3 regions of the Herbaspirillum hiltneri N3 genome follow, and region 1 is predicted to be linked to each of the others. Evidence: predicted binding sites of a transcription regulator. Region 1 holds the regulator's gene; each other region holds the start of a gene.
What was found. The regulator LexA, encoded in region 1, represses DNA repair genes until DNA is damaged. The targets are predictions, from matches to a motif close to ACTGTATNNNNATACAGT.

Region 2: the regulator LexA is predicted to act here: its motif matches at 3,869-3,886, upstream of ruvA (Holliday junction branch migration protein RuvA).
Region 3: the regulator LexA is predicted to act here: its motif matches at 2,144-2,161, upstream of recA (recombinase RecA).

What each region holds. Positions count from the first base shown of each region.
Region 1 covers NZ_CP011409.1:2,283,679-2,290,303, forward strand. The annotation lists gene fliD (flagellar filament capping protein FliD) at 1-169, opposite strand, end outside; gene F506_RS10385 (flagellar protein FlaG) at 399-758, opposite strand; gene F506_RS10390 (flagellin N-terminal helical domain-containing protein) at 836-1,924, opposite strand; gene F506_RS10395 (tetratricopeptide repeat protein) at 2,262-4,229, opposite strand; gene lexA (transcriptional repressor LexA) at 4,415-5,065, opposite strand; gene rpsF (30S ribosomal protein S6) at 5,319-5,687, shown strand; gene priB (primosomal replication protein N) at 5,722-6,015, shown strand; gene rpsR (30S ribosomal protein S18) at 6,050-6,334, shown strand; gene rplI (50S ribosomal protein L9) at 6,361-6,625, shown strand, end outside.
Region 2 covers NZ_CP011409.1:198,626-205,250, forward strand. The annotation lists gene purH (bifunctional phosphoribosylaminoimidazolecarboxamide formyltransferase/IMP cyclohydrolase) at 1-923, shown strand, start outside; gene F506_RS00905 (branched-chain amino acid ABC transporter substrate-binding protein) at 1,070-2,269, shown strand; gene ruvC (crossover junction endodeoxyribonuclease RuvC) at 2,323-2,865, shown strand; gene F506_RS00915 (DUF808 domain-containing protein) at 2,862-3,773, opposite strand; gene ruvA (Holliday junction branch migration protein RuvA) at 3,926-4,504, shown strand; gene ruvB (Holliday junction branch migration DNA helicase RuvB) at 4,515-5,570, shown strand; gene F506_RS00930 (2-keto-4-pentenoate hydratase) at 5,875-6,625, shown strand, end outside.
Region 3 covers NZ_CP011409.1:1,455,374-1,461,998, reverse strand. The annotation lists gene sucC (ADP-forming succinate--CoA ligase subunit beta) at 1-40, opposite strand, end outside; gene recX (recombination regulator RecX) at 459-926, opposite strand; gene recA (recombinase RecA) at 983-2,089, opposite strand; gene F506_RS06555 (tetratricopeptide repeat protein) at 2,482-4,113, shown strand; gene F506_RS06550 (sensor histidine kinase) at 4,117-4,722, shown strand; gene F506_RS06545 (aliphatic sulfonate ABC transporter substrate-binding protein) at 4,876-5,835, shown strand; gene F506_RS06540 (OsmC family protein) at 5,893-6,315, opposite strand; gene F506_RS06535 (Tim44 domain-containing protein) at 6,473-6,625, opposite strand, start outside.

The DNA of each region.
Region 1 (6,625 bases):
AAACCGCATTTTTCAGATTTCCGTAGGCGGAAATCAGGCTGTTATAGCTGCTGGCTTGCGAGGTGAGCGGATCAAGGACTTTGGCCTCGGCGCCCATCAGTTTGGAAACGAGGGTCGCTACGTCGAGGGGACCTGCCGAGGTCGAGATTGTCCCGGTAGAGGTGGCCATGCTATCTCCTGAAATCTATGCGCTGAGCGCAAAATGCGATGCTGAAATCAGACAAGAGTGATAAAGCTGGCTGGCTTCACATCAATCGAGTGTCAACTCTTGATGGGGTTCTGATGACATGCAACAGAAAAATAAAAATCTGTTATGAACTACCGGGGCGAAATATACCATGCGCAAATATTGCCCTTGCGCATGAATATTCAAAATGCTCCAACAGTTCGTAGCAGACTTACGCCTTGTGATTGATCAGCAAACCTTGCATCTTGTCAATCGACTTTGCGATAGCGACAGCTTCTTCGCTTGGAATCTGGCGAATGACGGCATCGGTTGCCTTATCGATGACTTTCACAATCGTTTTGCCGGTTTCCTGATCGCGCGAAAAATTGAGATCCGATGCATTCTTGCTGGCAAAGTCATTCAATTTATCAACGGCGTCGGCCACATCGCTTTCGGTCGAACGTTGTGCTTGCGGGGTTGCAGCAGGCGCAACTGTCGATACCACTGGATCTGGTTTGGTGTTGGACGGCTGCACCGGCGTGTACGAACCGGAATCGCCTGCAGCTGTGATATTAAGCGGGGAAATCGACATGTTTTTACTCCTTCATCAAGGAATATGCGGAGAATATTTACATATTCTCCGCATATTATCCTACATGGCTCTTAAGACTACTTCAACAGAGACAGGACGCTTTGCGGCGCGGAGTTCGCCTGCGAGAGCATCGCCGTACCTGCTTGTTGCAGAATTTGCGCACGTGTGAGGTTTGCAGTTTCTGCCGCGTAGTCGGTATCCATGATACGGCTGCGCGATGCGGTGATGTTTTCGCTCGAAATCTGCAAGTTGCTGATAACGGCGCTGAAACGGTTCTGAACTGCACCGAACTCTGCACGCTTGGACGAGATCAGGTTGATCGCGTTGTCCAGGTTCTTGATCGCCTTTTGTGCATCGCTTTGTGCCGATGGATCGGCAATTGCCTTGTCCAAAGCCAGCTTGGCGGAGTCGATCGTCGTTTGCAGAGTCACAGCCGACGATGCCAGCGCTGTTGCTGTCATTGTCGAACCTGTTGCGAACAGGTTGTCCAGAGCTGCCTTGGCCGAAGTGTAAGTCACTTGAGCTGCGTCAACCGAAGTAGTCACGCCCAGACCGATCAGACCCTTGGCGCTGGTGCCGATGACGTTTGCCATGGTCTTGTCGTTCGACAGATCGGACAGCGAGATGCTGATTTGATCGTTCAGCTTGTTGTCAACAACGTTGGCGCCGACTTGGAAAGTCAGTGTCAGCGAAGCGGAAACATTTGCCGAGTCGGAACCTGTACCAGCGCTGGCGCCGGAGCCGATACCTGTGAACAGGTTTTGGCCGTTGAAGGTTGTGCCGTTCAGAACACGGAAAACTTCGTCCGACAGTTGCTTGTATTCGTCGTTCAGAGTTTTACGGTCTTGGGCGCTGTTCGAACCGTTGGTTGCTTGAACAGCCAGTTCGCGCATACGTTGCAGGTTGTCGGTAACTGTGCTCAGTGCGCCTTCAGCGGTTTGAGCCAGGGAGATACCGTCGTTGGCGTTACGTTGCGCAACTGCCAGGCCTTTGACCTGAGCATTCATGCGGTCGGCAATTGCCAAGCCTGCAGCGTCGTCCTTTGCGCTGTTGACGCGCAGACCGGAAGACAAACGTTGAATCGAAGTATTCAACGACGATTGCGACGTGTTGAGGTTGCGTTGCGTGTTAAGCGACGCAATATTGGTATTAATGACTGATGCCATGTTAATTCTCCTAAGATTTGAGGCCGATAAATCCGAGTTTCAGTGCTTAACTTTGGTTTTTACCTAAAGCCTCAGGCGTTCAAACCGCTGTTGTTAGCTATATCGGACGGTATCGGAAAAAGTTTAATGTTTATCGCAAAAAAATTTTTCCAATGCTGTCCGACCTAAAACTGCGTGCTTCTATACGTCAAGCAAATCTTATTTCGACGCTATTTAAGAAAACTTTAGTGGGTATTCCTGGAAAAGTTCCAATTTTGATGCGCGGGAAGGCGGCAGGGGGATGATGCGGGGGACTTTGAGGGACTTGCCGCATCGGGGTGATGCGGCAAGTCTTTGATTAGGCAGCGGTTTTTTTCTTTTCTTGTGCCAGGGTTGCTAGCTCCGAAGCCACTTTGCTGATGACAGTCGGCCAATCGTTGCGGGTTTGTTGCCGGAACAGGCGCATGCTCGGATACCACGGCGAGTCTTCCCGCTCGTTCAGCCAGCGCCAGTCCGGCGTGTGGGCCAGTAATGTCCAAGTCGGGCGGCCGAGCGCGCCGGCAAGGTGGACCACCGAGGTGTCGACACTGATAATCAGGTCGAGGTTGGCCATTGCCGCCGCAGTGTCGGCAAAGTCGTTGAACGAGTCACCTATATTGTATACAGGCAGTTCTTTAGGAAGTTTAGCCAACTCCGGCGTGGCAAGTCCTTTCTGGATGGAAAAGAACTGCACGCCAGGCGTATTAAATAGCGGGGCAAAGATGTCGAGCGGAATCGAACGTTTCCGATCATTGCCGTGCTCAGGATTGCCGGCCCAGACGAAGCCGACCCGCAAATCGCTGGTGTTGCCCGCGAGCATGTCGATTTTCTCTTTCCAGGTCTTGATGTCCTGCGGATCGGCTGACAGATAATACGGATAGGAGGGAATGTCCTCCACGCTATCTGTGCCCAGCGCATGCGGCAAGCTCATCAGTACGTAGGCGCAATCGCACTTGGGCAACGGATCTGTCTCGCGCACCAGGGTCACTTGGTCGGATACGCTACGGAACAGGCGAGCAAGCGGATCCTTGACGTGTAGCGCCACGCGGGCGCCTTGCGCCAGCAGCAAGTGGACGTAGCGCACGAACTGAATGCTGTCGCCGAAGCCTTGTTCGTGCATCAGCAGGATATATTTGCCCTTCAACGAAGATTTGCCGTCCCATTTCGGGATCATTCCGAAAAGCTTGTGAATCAGCTTGTAAACATAGCTGCGTTCCTTGACTTCAAGGCGGCTTTCGTGATTTGCCCAGCCTTCCTTCAGATCGCCCGCCAGTAATTGCCCTAATGCAAGGTTGTGCTGGGCGGTCAGATAGTTGGGCTTGAGCGCCAGCGCATCGTGGAAAAACTGCAGCGAAGACACCGTTTCGCCATAGTCATACATGGTTGCTCCAATGTTATTCAGCGTCAACGGATGCTTGGGGTCCACTTCGAGTGCCTTGCGGAACAGCGCCATCGCGTCTTCATAGCGGTCCTGGGTGGAAAACAGGCTGGAGGCAAGCTTCGCGTAGCTGTTCGGGTCCTTGGGCGCCAATTCGATGACCCGCTGGTAGTGCTCGTGGGCCTTGTCGTAGTCTTTTTGCTTGATATACGTGTCGGCAATCTTGTTCTGGGCGTAAATGTCGGTCGGATCCAGCAACAGCGAGGTCTTGTGGCATTCAAGGGCATCCTTGAGCATGCCCATTTCCTGGAAGGCGATGCCCAGGTTGGTGTGCGCCGGCGCAAAGTTGATCTGCAGCTGCAGCGCTTTGAGCAAAACCTCGATCGCTTCCTTGTATTGCTTGGCATCGATCAGGGCTTTGCCCAGATGGGACAGCGGGCCTGGTGCGTCCGGGTTGCGTTTGACGGCATCCTCGAAGTAGGCAATCGAGGCGTCCGGATCGTTTTTTTCATGCAGCGCGTTGGCCAGGCCGATGCGCGCGTCCTTGTTGTCTGTGTTGAGCTTGATGGCTTCGTCGTACAGCGCGATCGAATCATCGATGCGATCCTGCTTGAGAACGGAGGTGGCCAAATTGGCGACGTATTCCGAATTGGTCGGATCTGCAGCTACTGCTTTACGCAGGGCAGCCTCTGCGGCGACATAGTCGTTCTCATGCATGGCGATCAGACCCCAGGCATGATTGGCATAGACCAGATTGGGCGCGCGCTTGAGTACCTGAGCGCACAATACTTTCGCTTCGGCGACCTTGTGGTCGTCCAGCAAGCCCAGGCATTCTCTTACGGCGAGGAGATCTTTGACATTGGGTTGAGCATTCTTGTGGGCGGGCTTGTTGCTGCTACGCGTTGACATTGTGATTCCTTACCGGATTGAATAGTTATGCTGTTGCACGAGCGGGCTGCGAATGCGAATTGAGCTGCCCGGTCGCAATAAGCTATACGTATCATATGATGCAATTCCGGTTTCGATCCGGCAAACAGACGTAAAAAAAGCCCGCGATTTAGCGGGCTTTAGTTTGTGTGGGGCTCGAGGCGGGATCAGTTCCAGCTGCGCAGCAAGCCCACGGCCAAGCCTTCCAGAGCGAAGTTTTCTTCCTCGGAAGAGACCTTGATCACCTTGAAGTCGGGATTTTCCGGCAGCAGTTCAATCAGGGAGCCGGTCTTGCGATAGCGCTTGACGGTGACGTCGTCGCCTATTCGCGCCACGACGATCTGCCCGTTGCGCGCCTGATCGGCCTTTTTCACCGCCAGCAAGTCGCCGTCCAGTATGCCCGCATCGCGCATCGACATGCCGCGCACTTTCAGCAAATAGTCCGGTTTGGCCGAGAACAGCGCCGGATCGACGTTGTAATTGCTTTCGATATGTTCTTGCGCCAGGATCGGCGAACCGGCGGCGACGCGGCCTACCAGCGGCAGCGACAGCTGCATGAGCGCCGGGTGCGGCAGGGCCATCTGGCGGCCCGGATTGCCGGCCGATCCATCGCGCAGGCGGATGCCGCGCGAGGTGCCTGGTGAAATCTCAATGGCGCCTTTGCGCGCCAGTGCCTGCAAATGTTCTTCGGCGGCGTTGGCGGAGCGGAAGCCGAGCTCGTTGGCGATCTCTGCCCGCGTCGGCGGGAAGCCGGTATTTTCGATGGCATCTTTGATCAGATTCAGAATCTGTTCCTGGCGAGCGGTCAGTTTGAGCATGTCGGCTTTCGGGGGAAGTTATGCTGGTTGCATAAACAGTCTGTATTTTTATACAGTTATAAAGCAGTGTCAATCTGCAATATTGAAATCATGTCATCGGCCGTTTTCTGATTTGTGGGCCCGGGCCCACGGCAAATGCCTGAAAGCATTGAGGTTTTTGACATTCTGTTATATGATTGCGGGCTTTCCTCTTCCCACACTCGTCTTGACGCCGAGGTGGGCGATTTGTTAATCAGTCCATAAAGGAGTCTACATGCGTCATTATGAAATCGTATTTATCGTCCATCCGGACCAAAGCGAGCAAGTTCCAGCGATGATCGAGCGTTACAAGGGCATCGTTACTGCACGCGGCGGCAAGATTCACCGTGTCGAAGATTGGGGCCGTCGTCAATTGGCGTACCAAATCCAAAAACTGGCAAAAGCACACTACGTTTGCCTGAATATCGAAGTTGACGGCGAAACTCTGGCCGAAATCGAAACCGGCTTCAAGTTCAACGATGCAGTGTTGCGTCATCTGACAGTCAAGTTGAAGAAGGCCGAAACCGGTCCTTCGCCAATCCTGAAGGCTGTCCAGAAAGAAGACGCCGCAAAGAGCAATCGCGCAGAAGCACCAGCGGCCTGATTGCTGATATCGCGATAGAAAAGCACCAGGGAGCGTGAATCACTTTCAGTTTGTTGCCAGTATCGCCGAGCGTGACGTCATACGTTACACCCCGGCCGGCATCCCGGTAGTGACTGCGAAGTTGCAGCACCAGTCGGAACAGACGGAAGCAGGCATCAAGAGGTTGGTCGAGTTTGAAATCACTGCATTCGCTGCAGGTGAAATTTCAGGCCGGCTCAATCAGGCCGGTCTCGGCGAGATGCTCAAGTTCAGTGGCTTCATGGCGCGCAGGAATCGCAACAGCAAAAGCCTCGTGTTTCACATCGTTGATTTTGAATCTGTAGTTTAGAACCACTCAATTTTTAGATATCAGGAGCCGCAAAATGGCATTCGGTAAAAAGTTCGATAAAAGCAAGTTGAAGCAAAAACGCCAACAGCAAAACCCGCTGTTCAAGCGCAAAAAATTCTGCCGTTTCACAGCAGCAGGTGTTGAGCAAGTCGATTACAAAGACGTCGACACCCTGAAGGATTTCGTGCAAGAAAACGGCAAGATCATGCCAGCACGTCTGACCGGCACCAAGGCACACTATCAGCGTCAAGTTGACACTGCGATCAAGCGCGCACGCTACCTCGCGTTGCTGCCATACACAGATCTGCACAACGCGTAATTGACGACGAGATATAGGAGAAAAACATGCAAGTCATTCTGTTGGAAAAAGTCGTTAATCTCGGTGGTCTGGGCGAAGTCGTCCGCGTCAAGGACGGTTACGCACGTAACTTCCTGATCCCGCAACGCATGGCGCGCCGCGCCACAGCAACCGCCATCGCCGAATTCGAAGCGAAGCGCGCCGAGCTGGAAAAGGCCGCCGCTGAAAAGCTGGCAGCAGCACAAGCCCAAGGCGAAAAGCTCACCGGCCTGACAGTCAAGATCACCCAGAAGTCCGGCGTTGACGGTCGTC
Region 2 (6,625 bases), 2.1 Mb from region 1:
AGGACATGCGCTACGGCGAGAACCCGCATCAATCGGCCGCGTTCTACCGCGACGTCAAGAAGGTCGACGGCGCGCTGGCCAATTACACCCAGCTGCAAGGCAAGGAACTGTCGTTCAACAACATCGCCGATGCCGACGCCGCGTGGGAATGCGTCAAGACCTTCGATGCCGCCGACACGACCGCCTGCGTCATCATCAAGCACGCCAATCCATGCGGCGTGGCGATCGGCGCCAATCCGCTGGAGTCGTACAGCAAGGCCTTGCAGACTGATCCGACTTCGGCCTTCGGCGGCATCATCGCCTTCAATCGCGAACTCGACGGCGCGGCCGCCGAAGCGGTCGCCAAGCAATTCGTCGAAGTGCTGATCGCACCGTCCTTCAGCGCCGAAGCGAAGAAGATTTTCGCCGCCAAGCAAAACGTCCGCCTGCTGGAAATCCCGCTCGGCAACGGCCTCAATGCGCATGACTTCAAGCGCGTCGGGGGCGGCCTGCTGGTGCAATCGCCGGACGCCAAGAACGTGCTGCTGGCCGACGTCAAGGTCGTCAGCAAGAAGCAACCGACACCGCAGCAATTGCAGGACCTGATGTTCGCCTGGCGCGTCGCCAAGTTCGTCAAATCCAATGCGATCGTTTTCTGCGGCAACGGCATGACGCTGGGTGTCGGCGCCGGCCAGATGAGCCGTATCGACTCCGCCCGCATCGCTTCGATCAAGGCGCAGAATGCGGGCCTGACGCTGGCCGGATCGGCAGTGGCGTCGGATGCCTTCTTCCCGTTCCGCGACGGCCTGGACGTGGTGGTCGACGCTGGTGCGACCTGCGTGATCCATCCGGGCGGTTCGATGCGCGATCAGGAAGTGATCGATGCAGCGAATGAACGCGACGTCGTGATGCTGCTGACCGGTACGCGCCACTTCCGCCACTGATTCTTCTCTGGCGCTGCAACACGGCATCCAAGCCCGGCACACGTGCCGGGCTTGTTGTTTTTTGCGTGGGGTGAAGTCCGATGTTGGCATCAAGGCAATTTTTCGATGGATAATGAGCGATCACTTTCTCTCGTGGGAGGTTGCCGATGAACCGTCCGTTGCTGTCGTGTCGTAACGAGAATCCTCGCTCTCCTGCGTGGCGCATTGGTGTGTTTCTGCTGCTGTCTTGGGTCGGTCTCAGCGGTTTTCCTGTCCCCGCCTCGTCTCAGGAAACCCACGAAATCAAGGTCGTCATCGGTTTTCTGGCGCCCCTCAGCGGATCCAATCAGGCGCGGGGCGCCAGCATGATCAACGGCGCACAACTGGCGATCGATGAACTCAACAAGAAAGCCATCAAGGTCAACAACACCAGGGCCGTCTTTGAACTGATCCCGCAAGACGATCGTTTCGACGCCAACGCCGGCAAACTGGCGACGGATTATCTGCTCAAGAGAAACCTCACGGCGCTTGTCTGCCATAGTTCCACGGTATGCATCGCCACTGCCGCACAGGTCCAGGCCGCGCGCATCCCTTACATCTCGGTCGGCGCGACCAACCACAAATTCACGCAGCTCGGCTACGACAACACATTTCGCATGTTCGGCCACAGCGAACAGGGCGGCATTCTTTTCGGGCACTATGTGTATGACGACCTCAAGGTCGATCGCATGGCGGTGATCGACGACAAGACGCCGTCTGGCACGGCGATGGCGGATCAGTTCAGCGAGGGCTTCCGGAAAGCAGGGGGGCTTTTGCTCGGTCGGTACTCGGTCAGCGACAAGACCTCCGATTTCAACCAGGTGCTGGCCGATATCAAGGAGAGCAGGGCGGATGCGATATTCTGGGGCGGCACGCATTTGCAGGCCGCCAACATGATAGTGAACGCGAAGCGGCTGGGCGTGAATACGCGCTTCCTGAATGCGATGAACGGCATGAACAACCGGAACTTCCTGAACCAGGTCAACGGCGCCGGCAATATCTTTACGCTGGAATCGGACCAGCAACGAGATAAACTGCCAGGATGGAAGAATTTTGAAAAGAATTATGTCGCGCGGTTTTCTTCATCGTATATCGACGTCAGCAGTTTACGCGCCTATGATACGGTGCAGACGGTGGGCGAAGCGATTCGCTCGGGCAATTCCGTCGATCCGCGCAAACTGATCGAAGCGTTGCACGCGGAAAAATTCAAGGGACTGACCGGCGTGATTTCGTTTGACCGGGAAGGCAACCTGAATGATCCCGTGTTTACCGTGTATGAAGCACAGGGCGGCGACTGGAAAATAGTGAAGGCGCTCAAGGGGCGTTGATTGCCTTCTCGCCCGGATCTCCTTCTGAAACGATTGACTCACATTCTGTTTGCATGAAAATTATCGGCATCGACCCCGGCTTGCGCACCACCGGCTTTGGCGTGATCCACAAGCAGGGCAGCAAGCTCACCTATATCGCGTCCGGCACCATCAAGACGCCGGACGGCGATCTGGCGCCGCGGCTCAAGGTCATCCTGGACAGCGTCGGCGAAGTCATCCAGACGTATTCACCCGATTGCGCCGCGATCGAAAAAGTCTTCGTCAACGTCAACCCGCAATCCACCTTGCTGCTCGGCCAGGCGCGCGGTGCTGCGATCTGCGCGCTGGTGCAGGCCGACCTGCAGGTAGCGGAATACACTGCGCTGCAGGTCAAGCAAGCCGTCGCCGGTCACGGCAAGGCGCAGAAGCAGCAGGTGCAGGACATGGTGCAGCGCCTGTTGGCGCTGCCGGGTTTGCCGGGCACCGACGCGGCAGATGCGCTCGGCGTAGCGATCTGCCATGCGCATAGCGGCGAGATCCTCAGCGCGCTTGGCGGACTGGCGCCGGCGCTTGCGAAGAAAGGCCTGCGCATGCGCGGCGGCCGTCTGGTCGGCTAATCCTTCTTGAATATCTTCAGCACGCGTTGCACCAGCGTCACCAGCAGCAGCACCACACCGCCGGCGATCACGCCAAACACCGCATCCAGCACCGACGGCGCCACTGCCGACAACAAGCCGCCAATGGCCGGTATTGCCGCCAGCGGCGCACTGACGCCGGCGATCCAGTGATGCGCCGGCGCAAAGCCGTGCGTCAGAATTCCGCCGCCGACCATGAACATCGCCACCGTGCCGATCACGGTCAGACTCTTCATCATGATCGGCGCCGCGACCAGGATGGCGCGGCCGATGCGGCGGCCGAATGCGCCGCCGGTGCGCAGCAGGTAGAGGCCGCCATCGTCGAGCTTGACGATGCCCGCGACCACGCCGTAGACCCCGACCGTCATGATCAGCGCGATACCGGCCAGCACCGTGATCTGCTGCTGCAACGGCGCGCCGGCGACCGTGCCCAGCGTGATGGCGATGATCTCCGCCGACAGGATGAAGTCGGTGCGGATGGCGCCCTTGATCTTGTCCTGCTCGCTTTCGGCGGCTTCAGGAGCGGCAGCCTCGTCAAGGTGTTCTTCTTCGTGCGGCAGATACTTGTGCGCCAGTTTTTCGAAGCCTTCAAAGCACAGGAAGGCGCCGCCCAGCATCAGCAGCGGCGTCACCGCCCACGGCGCGAAGGCGCTGATCGCCAACGCGGCAGGCACCAGGATCGCCTTGTTCTTCAGCGAACCGAGCGCCACCGCCCACACCACCGGCAATTCGCGGTCGGCGTTGACGCCGGACACCTGCTGCGCATTGAGCGCCAGATCATCGCCCAGCACGCCTGCGGTTTTCTTGGCTGCGACCTTGGTCATTGCGGAAACGTCGTCGAGGATGCCGGCGATGTCGTCGATCAACGCGAAAAAGCTGCTGCCTGCCATGGGATCCTTGCGTGGTTATGGGTACGTGAGGCCAGACGATAGCCCGGCAAGGTGCTTCAAGGCAAGCGTACGGGGCTGCCTTGGCGGATTCATATACTGTTTATCCGAACAGTACTGTATCATTCCACCATTCATCTTTCTGCCCAGCCATCATGATCGGTCGCCTCTCCGGAATCCTGCTCGAAAAAAATCCCCCGCAATTGCTGGTCGACTGCAACGGCGTCGGATATGAAGTCGGCGTGCCGATGAGCACCTTCTACAACCTGCCGGGCCTCGGCGAAAAAGTGGTGCTGCTGACGCACCTGGCGATCCGTGAAGACGCACACGTGCTGTTCGGCTTCGGCAGCGCCGAAGAGCGCAACACCTTCAAGGAACTGATCAAGATTTCCGGCGTCGGTGCGCGTACGGCGCTGTCGATCCTGTCCGGCATGTCCGTCAGCGATCTGGCGCAGGCCGTGACGCTGCAGGAAGCCGGGCGTCTCACCAAGGTCCCCGGCATCGGCAAGAAGACCGCCGAACGCCTGTTGCTCGAACTCAAGGGCAAGCTCGGCGCCGACCTCGGCGTGGTCGGCGGCGCGGTGCATCACGATGCGACTTCGGATATCCTCAACGCCTTGCTGGCGCTCGGTTATTCCGACAAGGAAGCAACCCTGGCGCTCAAGCAGGTGCCGGCCGACGCCAGTGTCTCCGACGGCATCAAGCACGCGCTGAAAGCACTATCCAAAGCCTGAACGGTAAATCATGAGCATCCAGACCGACGACTTTTCCGAACAACGCATCATTGCCGCCACGCCGGCCTCGGCCAACGAGGAGGCAATCGAACGCGCCCTGCGGCCCAAGCAGCTCGATGAATACGTCGGCCAGGAAAAAGTGCGCGGCCAGCTCGAGATCTTCATCTCGGCGGCGCGCCAGCGCGGCGAAGCGCTTGATCACACCTTGCTGTTCGGTCCGCCGGGTCTCGGCAAGACCACCATGGCGCACATCATCGCGCGCGAAATGGGCGTCAACCTGCGCCAGACTTCCGGCCCGGTGCTGGAGCGCGCGGGCGATCTCGCAGCGCTGCTGACCAATCTCGAAGCCAACGACGTGCTGTTCATCGACGAGATCCATCGGCTGTCGCCGGTGGTGGAAGAAATCCTCTATCCCGCGCTCGAGGACTACCAGATCGACATCATGATCGGCGAAGGCCCGGCGGCGCGTTCGGTGCGCCTCGACCTGCAGCCGTTCACCCTGGTTGGCGCCACCACGCGCGCCGGCATGCTGACTAATCCGCTGCGCGACCGCTTCGGCATCGTCGCGCGCCTGGAGTTTTACACGCCACCCGAACTGGCGCGCATCGTCACGCGCAGCGCCGGCCTGCTGAACGCGCCGATCGTCGAAGAAGGCGCGCTGGAGATCGCCAGGCGCAGCCGCGGCACCCCGCGCATCGCCAACCGCCTGCTGCGCCGCGTGCGCGACTATGCCGAAGTCAAGGGCAACGGTCGGATCACGCAAGCGATGGCGGATGCTGCGCTGGTCATGCTCGACGTCGATCCGGTCGGGTTCGACGTGATGGATCGCAAGCTGCTCGAAGCGGTGCTGTTCAAATTCAACGGCGGCCCGGTCGGTCTCGACAATCTGGCCGCGGCAATCGGCGAAGAACGCGACACCATCGAAGACGTGCTCGAGCCTTACCTGATCCAGCAAGGCTATCTGCAGCGCACGCCGCGCGGTCGCGTGGCGACGCCGGCGGCGTACACTCACTTCGGCGTGACCGCGCCGCGCACCGGTCCCAACGGCGATCTTTGGGCCGGTTGAATTCTCCCTGCGGAAATTGTATCGGCGCTGCCGCCGGTACACTTCATCCGATGGCCATCACTTCCATGCGTGCCGATCGGCAACAGCTGTTGAGCAGCGTCAACTCACGTTCAAACTGAACTGGCCTGACCATTTGGCCGGGTGATTGCATCGCCTGAAAAATGTCTCGCCATGTCGTCAATTCATTAGAAATTTGCCAAGAATTTCATGCGATCTTCTTGTGATTTCTTTATTTTCACTTGTGCAAAAATTAATCGTCACCGACAATGGATAGCTAATCACTATCTTTGTGGGCGAGCCTCTCATGCTTATGTCGAGCCAAGCCAGCAGGTACGCGCATCAACTCCTCGATGCCCGTGCAAACACACGCCTGTTGCCGCTCCTGTCCTCTTCCCAACCGCTGTCCGTTGACGATGCCTACGACATCGCCCGCCGTATCGTCGATATCCGCGTGGCGCAAGGCGAACAGCCGGTCGGCCGCAAAATCGGCTTCACCGTGCACAAGACCTGGGACAAATACGGCGTTACCGACGACACCCGCATTCCGATCTGGGCGCACATCTACGACTCCACGGTGCGCTACGCCGAAGACAATCACGGCAAGCAATGCCTGCGCGGTGCGCTGCAGCCGCGCATCGAACCGGAAATCGTCTTCAAGCTCGGCCGGGCGCCGTCGCGCGACGCGACCATCGACGAACTGGCCGAATGCATCGAATGGATGGCGCACGGTTTCGAGATCGTCACCTGTCCGTTCGCCAACTGGGAATTCACGGTAGCCGATTCGATCGCCGCCTTCGGCCTGCATGGCACGCTCATCATCGGCGAGCCGCATGTGCTGTCGTCGGCTACGCGCCACAACCTGCCGCAGATCCTGGCGAGCGCCAGCGTGTCATTGTCGAGCAGCACCGACAGCACCGGCCGGCTGCATGCCGCGGGCTTCTTCAACGACGAAGCCGACAGCCCCTTGCACGCGCTGTGGCACCTGCATCAGCTGCTCAACACCCAGCCGCAATTCACGCCGCTGCAAGCCGGCGAAATCATTACCACCGGCACCT
Region 3 (6,625 bases), 830 kb from region 1:
GGCGGAGGATTTCTTTGCCCTGATACTCATGGATTTTCATGGGAGCTTCCCTTTAAGACACTATTAAATAAAACTTACTGGATTGAAATCCGGCTGGCGGCAACACCGCGCGGCGCGAATGGAGGCAAGAATCCGCGCTGGCGCGCTTTCCCCGAACGAGGAGAGGCGCGGCTGACGCAGCCGGGCGGATTGCTTAGTAGAAGGTGCAGACAGTGCATTGGGCATAGAGAATGCCATTTGATCAACATTAATCGTTGTCGCATTGCGTGTCGTCATCGCAAAGATTGCCATGACAGCCGCTAATGCGGCGCAGCAAAAACCCGGAGATTTTAGCACAGCTTGCCCCGCCTAGGCAGCAGGATGGGCTTATGGAGACTATTTTGAAAAGAGTGCTTCGCCCGCAAAAATCAGGCTGCGCTATACATGAGGGGAGAAATCGCGATTAATCGACCGATCGGTCAATCACCATCATCGTGATCATCGCTCCAGGCAGTTTTGACCGCAGCCTGAATCGCCCGATGGGAAAATCCGCGCTGCTGCAGAAAGCGCATGCATTTGGCGCGCGCCATGGCGTCGGCAGGCACTTCGCTGAACTTGCGCCGCAAGACTTCGCGCGCACGTTCGTTTTCACCCTGGTTCAGCCCGACTTTGGCATCGCCCAGCGCTTCGCCGGTGATACCGTGGCTTTTCAATTCGGAAAGGATGCGATTGTTGCCGTAACGTCCGGCGCGACGATGCACCAGCGATTCGGAAAAACGTTCTTGGGAAAGGAATTTGGCGTCTTGGAGCCAGTTGAGCAAGGCTTCGATATCGTCGCCATCTTGCGCGTAAGGGGTTAGCTTACGCGCAAGTTCGAGACGACTATGCTCACGTGAAGAGAGATATTTGAGCGCTCGCGCCTTCAGGCTGATTTGCGGCCTGGGCATCGGTCACACCGTCGCGATCGTTGCGACCGACAAGACACGAACGAAGTACAACGACATCAGGATTCTTCTGCAGCGACGTTCTTTGCAGAGCCTTTGCCGGTCGGGGCCGGCGTTGCAGCAGCGGGAGCCCCTGCGCTACCGGCCCCCAATTCAGGAACGCCCAGCGAAACACGTACCTTGTTTTCGATTTCGCGCGCCAGTTCCGGACGTTCTTTCAGGAAATTGCGTGCATTGTCCTTGCCCTGGCCGATACGTTCGCCGTTATAGCTGTACCAGGCGCCGGACTTTTCCACGATCTTGGCATCCGAGCCCAGGTCGAGGATTTCACCTTCGCGCGATGTGCCTTCGCCATAAAGAATATCGAAATGGGCTTCGCGGAATGGCGGCGCAACCTTGTTCTTGACGACCTTGACCTTGGTTTCGCTGCCGATGACTTCATCGCCGGACTTGATCGAACCGGTGCGGCGGATATCCAGGCGCACGGAGGCGTAAAACTTCAACGCATTGCCGCCGGTGGTCGTTTCGGGATTACCGAACATGACGCCGATCTTCATGCGGATCTGATTGATGAAAATCACGGTGGTGCTGGTGCGATTGATGCTGCCGGTCAGCTTGCGCAATGCTTGCGACATCAGACGTGCTTGCAGGCCTGGCAGGGAATCGCCCATGTCGCCTTCGATTTCGGCGCGCGGCGTCAGGGCGGCGACCGAGTCGATGACGATCAGGTCTACGCCGCCGGAGCGCACCAGTGCATCGGTAATTTCCAGCGCCTGTTCGCCGGTGTCGGGCTGCGAAATCAGCAGATCGGACAGGTTGACGCCCAGTTTCTGTGCGTAAGTCACGTCCAGCGCGTGTTCCGCGTCAATAAAGGCGCAAGTGCCGCCGATTTTTTGCATTTCAGCAATAGCTTGCAGCGTCAGCGTGGTTTTACCCGAGGATTCCGGACCGTAGATTTCAATCACACGGCCGCGCGGCAGACCGCCGACACCCAGTGCGATGTCCAGGCCGAGGGAACCGGTCGAGACGACCTGGATTTCCTCGAGGACCGCGCCGTCTTCCATGCGCATGACCGAGCCTTTGCCGAATTGCTTCTCGATCTGTGCAAGGGCTGCGGCCAGCGCTTTGCCCTTCTCAGAGTTGTTCGCGGATTTTTTATCGTCCATAGGGTTCTTTCAACAAAGTGTTCGTTCGGATCAGTCAGAGATCAACTAAGCAGCACTGTATAAAAAAACAGTTGTTTGTGCAAGTTCTTTTTCTGCTGTTGCAATTTGGAAGAGCAGAATAAGTCGAAATCGCGCGGGAACGCTGGGAATACGGCTTCGAAGCGAAAAATTTTCGATACTCTGTTAGTATGCCGCCGATTCCGATTATAACGGCCATGCCGGTACGGTTCATGCATGCGCAAGGTCGGCCTCCACTTTCCGGGAGGGCGACTGGCGCAGCTTTCAGCGATAATGCAGATGATTTCAATGAATATCCCGTATTTAATCCGGATATTCAACGTATTTGATATACATTTCCAGCTAGTAACATTGCGAGTTTTCTGCTTTCCCCTATGACCTTGGTTCCATTCAGCCGCATTTCCAGCCTGCGTTCGCTCATCATCGACGACATGCCGGCCATGCGCCAAAACATTCGCATGCATCTGGGCCAGCTCGGCATTACCAAAGTCGACCAGGCCGGCACTCCCGACGAGGCGATTCGCGCCGTCCAGGGAGGGAGCGCTTACGACCTCATCGTGTGCGACTACAACCTGAACAAGGAAACCAACGGTCAGCAGTTGCTGGAGTTCTTCCGCACCCAACACCTGCTGCCGCCGACAACCATGTTCATCATGGTCACGGCCGAAAGCGGTTACAACCTGGTCGCCAGCGCCGCTGAATTCCAGCCCGACGCCTACATGCTCAAGCCGCTGACCGCGTCCAAGCTGGCCGATCGCATCGAACGCCTGCTCGATAAGCAAAACGCGCTGCTGCCGATCAATGAAAAACTCAAGCGCAAGGATCAGGCCGGCGCTGTCGTCGAATGCGACAACGTGCTGAAGGTGGCGCCCAAGTGGATCGTCGACATCCTCAAGACCAAGGGCAGCCTGCTGATCGAATTGCGCCGCATCGAAGAAGCGCGCGCGGTCTACGCGCAAGCGCTGGAGATGCGCGACGACCTGGTATGGGCCAAGGTCGGCATGGCGCGCTGCAATATCGTGGCGGGTCAATACGCCGACGCCAAGGTGCTGGTGCAAGCCGTGCTGGCGCAGAATTCGCAATATATTGAAGCCTACGACCTGCTGGCGCAGATTGAAGACGCCCAAGGCAATCAGCAACAGGCGCTGGACGCGCTCGCACGTTCGTCGGAAATCATTCCGTCGGCGCGCCGCAGCCGCCTGGTCGGCGACGCTGCCTATCGCGTCGGCGACCTCGACCAGGCCAAGGAAGCGTTCGACAAGGTGCTCAAGCACACCAAGGGCTCGCTGACCGCGCAGCCGAGCGACTTGCTGACGCTGGCGCAGGTGCACATCGACACCGGCGACGCCGATGCGGCGCTGGCGCTGCTGGCCAGCGCGCCCAAGCGCTACGCCGAATCGAAGATGTTCATCTCGACACAATCGGCCGTGGCCGCGCAGGCGCACGTCCAGCTGGGCGACATGATTTCCGCCGAGATGGCCTTCGAAGCGGCGCGCAACGCCGCCGAAGGCTCGCCGTCCGAAATGGCGACGCTGGCGCTGGCCAAGGCGGCATTCTCGGTCGGTCGCGACGAAGAAGGCGCGCAGCTGATTTCGCAGGCCGTGAAGTCGGACCACGAAAACAAGACGCTGCTGGCGCTGGCGCGCAAAGTGCTGGCCGATTGCGGCAAGGAAACCATGACCGACGAGCTGGTCGACGGCGCCGTCAAACAGTGCATGGGCATCATCGCCGAAGCCAACTCCCTGATGCGCAGCGCCAAGCCGGACGAATCGCTGGCCAAACTGGAAGAAGCATTGCACAGCATGCCGGAAAACACCGGCGTGCTGATGGCCGCCGCCCAGCTGCATCTGCTGTGGATGAGCCAGCGCGGCATCAATCAGGAATACGTCAAGCGCGTCAACCGCTACCTCAATACGCTGGACCGTCTGATCCCGGGCAACGACCGCGTCAGCAAGATGCATAAATTCCTACGCGATGCGGTCGCCAAAGCCGCGCAGAAAAGCTGACCCATGGACGCAAAACTGGCCGCCATCATTGTTCACGACATCAAGAATTCGCTCGGCGTGCTTGAGGGTGAATTGCGCGTGCTTGCCGCAGAGTCTCCCGACGAACGCGCCGGCCATGCACACCTGACCTGCCTCACCTTGCAGGAAAAGCTGATCGGCTTCCTCACGCTTTACAAAGCGTCCTCGCAAGGACTGACGGCGCAGATCGAAGCATGGTCGCCGCAGGATTTCCTGGAAGGCCTGCTGCGCCACCTGACCATCAATCAATCCGGCCTCGAGGTCACGATCAACAGCGAAGGCATGCCGCTGGTCGCCTTCTTCGATGAAAACCTGGTCGGCCTGGCGCTCGAAGCGGCGTTACAGAACGCAACCCGTTTCGCCCGCTCGCGTATCGAACTGGCCTGCCGCAAAGATGGCAACGGCGTGATCTTCAGCATCCGCGACGACGGCCCCGGCATCGGCACGCACGAAGTCAAACCCTCCACCGGCCTCGGCATGGGCCTGTGCAAGGCCATCGCCGCCGCCCACCACAAGGGCGACAAGAACGGCGAGGCGCGGCTGGCCGATCATCCTGACGGCGGCGCCCAGTTCGAGTTGCATATCCCCTGATTCCGGACCCGTGCGGCATGCGCTGAGCACATAAGCAAGCGCGAAAAAAATCGTTCTTTTCTCCGGACTTCGTCCGTAGAGTTGACCCGACAGGGACAGCCCGGCCTCGTTTGCAAGAGGCGGCCTGACAGACTCGAACAAGAAAAGGACATCATGCAACGCCGCCATTTCCTCCAGCTGAGCGCAGCAAGCGCCGGCACTGCCGCACTGGGCCTGCCCGCCTTCGCACAAACTGGCAAACCAGTGTCCGCGCGCATCGGTTATCAAAAATCCTCCACCCTGCTGACCGTGCTCAAGGCCAATGGCACGCTCGAGAAATTGCTCGCGCCACGCAATGTCAAGATCAGCTGGCATGAGTTCTCCAGCGGCCTGCCGCTGCTGGAGGCGCTCAACGTCGGCGGCGTCGACCTCAGCGCCGACGTGGCCGACACCGTGCCGGTGTTCGCCCAGGCCGCCGGGGCAAAACTGACCTACGTGGCGCAGGAAGCGCCGTCGCCATCGGCGCAAGCGATCGTCGTGCGCGCCGATTCGCCGATCAGGAACGTGGCCGATCTCAAGCGCAAAAAAATCGCCGTGACCAAGGCGGCCGGCGTGCATTACCTGTTGATCGCGACACTGGAAAAAGCCGGCCTGAAATTCAGCGACATCGATGCCGCCTATCTGACCCCGGCCGACGGCCGTGCCGCATTCGAACGCGGCAGCGTGGACGCGTGGGTGACCTGGGATCCTTTCCTCGCGGGCGTGCAGAAACAGACGCAGGTGCGCATCTTGTCGGACGGCCGCAATGTCGCGGACTACCAGCGCTATTACCTGGCATCGACGCCATTTGCCGCAGCGCATCCAGAGGTGCTGGCAATCGTGTTCTACGAATTGAAAAAGACGGGATTGTGGGTGCGGCAAAATCCGAAGGAAGCGGCCGCGTTCTTGGCGCCGATCTGGGGCCTGGATGCAGCGACCATCGAACTCGCGAATAGCCGCCGCAGCTATGACGTGCGCGCGGTCGTGGTGAATGCGCTCGGTGAACAGCAACGCATCGCCGACACGTTCTTCTCTGCGGGCTTGCTGCCGAAAAAGGTCAACGCCACCGATGTGGCGATCTGGAAGCCGGCTTGAGTGCGACTACGGACCGGCCCGGCGCAATAACCGCCGGCCGGCTCTCGCCGCTCAATCTCAAACCAGGCTGGCGCATACGCTGATATCGGCTTTCAGTACCTTCGACACAGGACAACCCTTCTTTGCCGCATCGACCGCTTCGTCGAACCTGGCCTGATCCGGGTTCTGCAGTTTGGCCTTGACGTCCAGCACGATGGTCGTGATGGAGAAACCGTCTTCCACCTTTTCCAGCGTCAGCGTGGCATTGGTGTCGATGCGCTCGACGCCGAGACCAGCCTTGCCGAGGCGGCTGGACAAGTCCATTGAAAAGCAGCCCGCATGCGCGGCCGCGATCAGTTCTTCGGGATTGGTGCCTACGCCGTTTTCAAAGCGCGTGGAAAACGAATACTGGGTCGCATCCAGCGTCTTGCTCTCGGTGGTCAGTGCACCCTTGCCATCTCTCAGGCTGCCGTTCCAGACGGCGGAAGCTTGTCGTTGCATGGTGTTCTCCTTTGGGCTAAAGGGTCATCATGCGACGACCGCCGCGAGGGTGACATAGGACAAGCGCGCAAGCGGACGTAGGAGTTGAGGACGTCGCGCCGAAGGGCAAAAAAAAAGCCGCTCCGGAGAGCGGCTTTCCAGTCCTGTCAAACTTCGATCAGGACAGTTGCTGGATGCCTGCCAATACCCAGCCGCCGTTGCCGGAGACAGGCTTGGACAGGTTCCAGATTTCGTTGAACTGGGTAGGTGAGGCGTTCGGGTCTTCCTTGATGAAGCCGAAGAACTTCACGCTTGCCAGATAGTCGTTGCC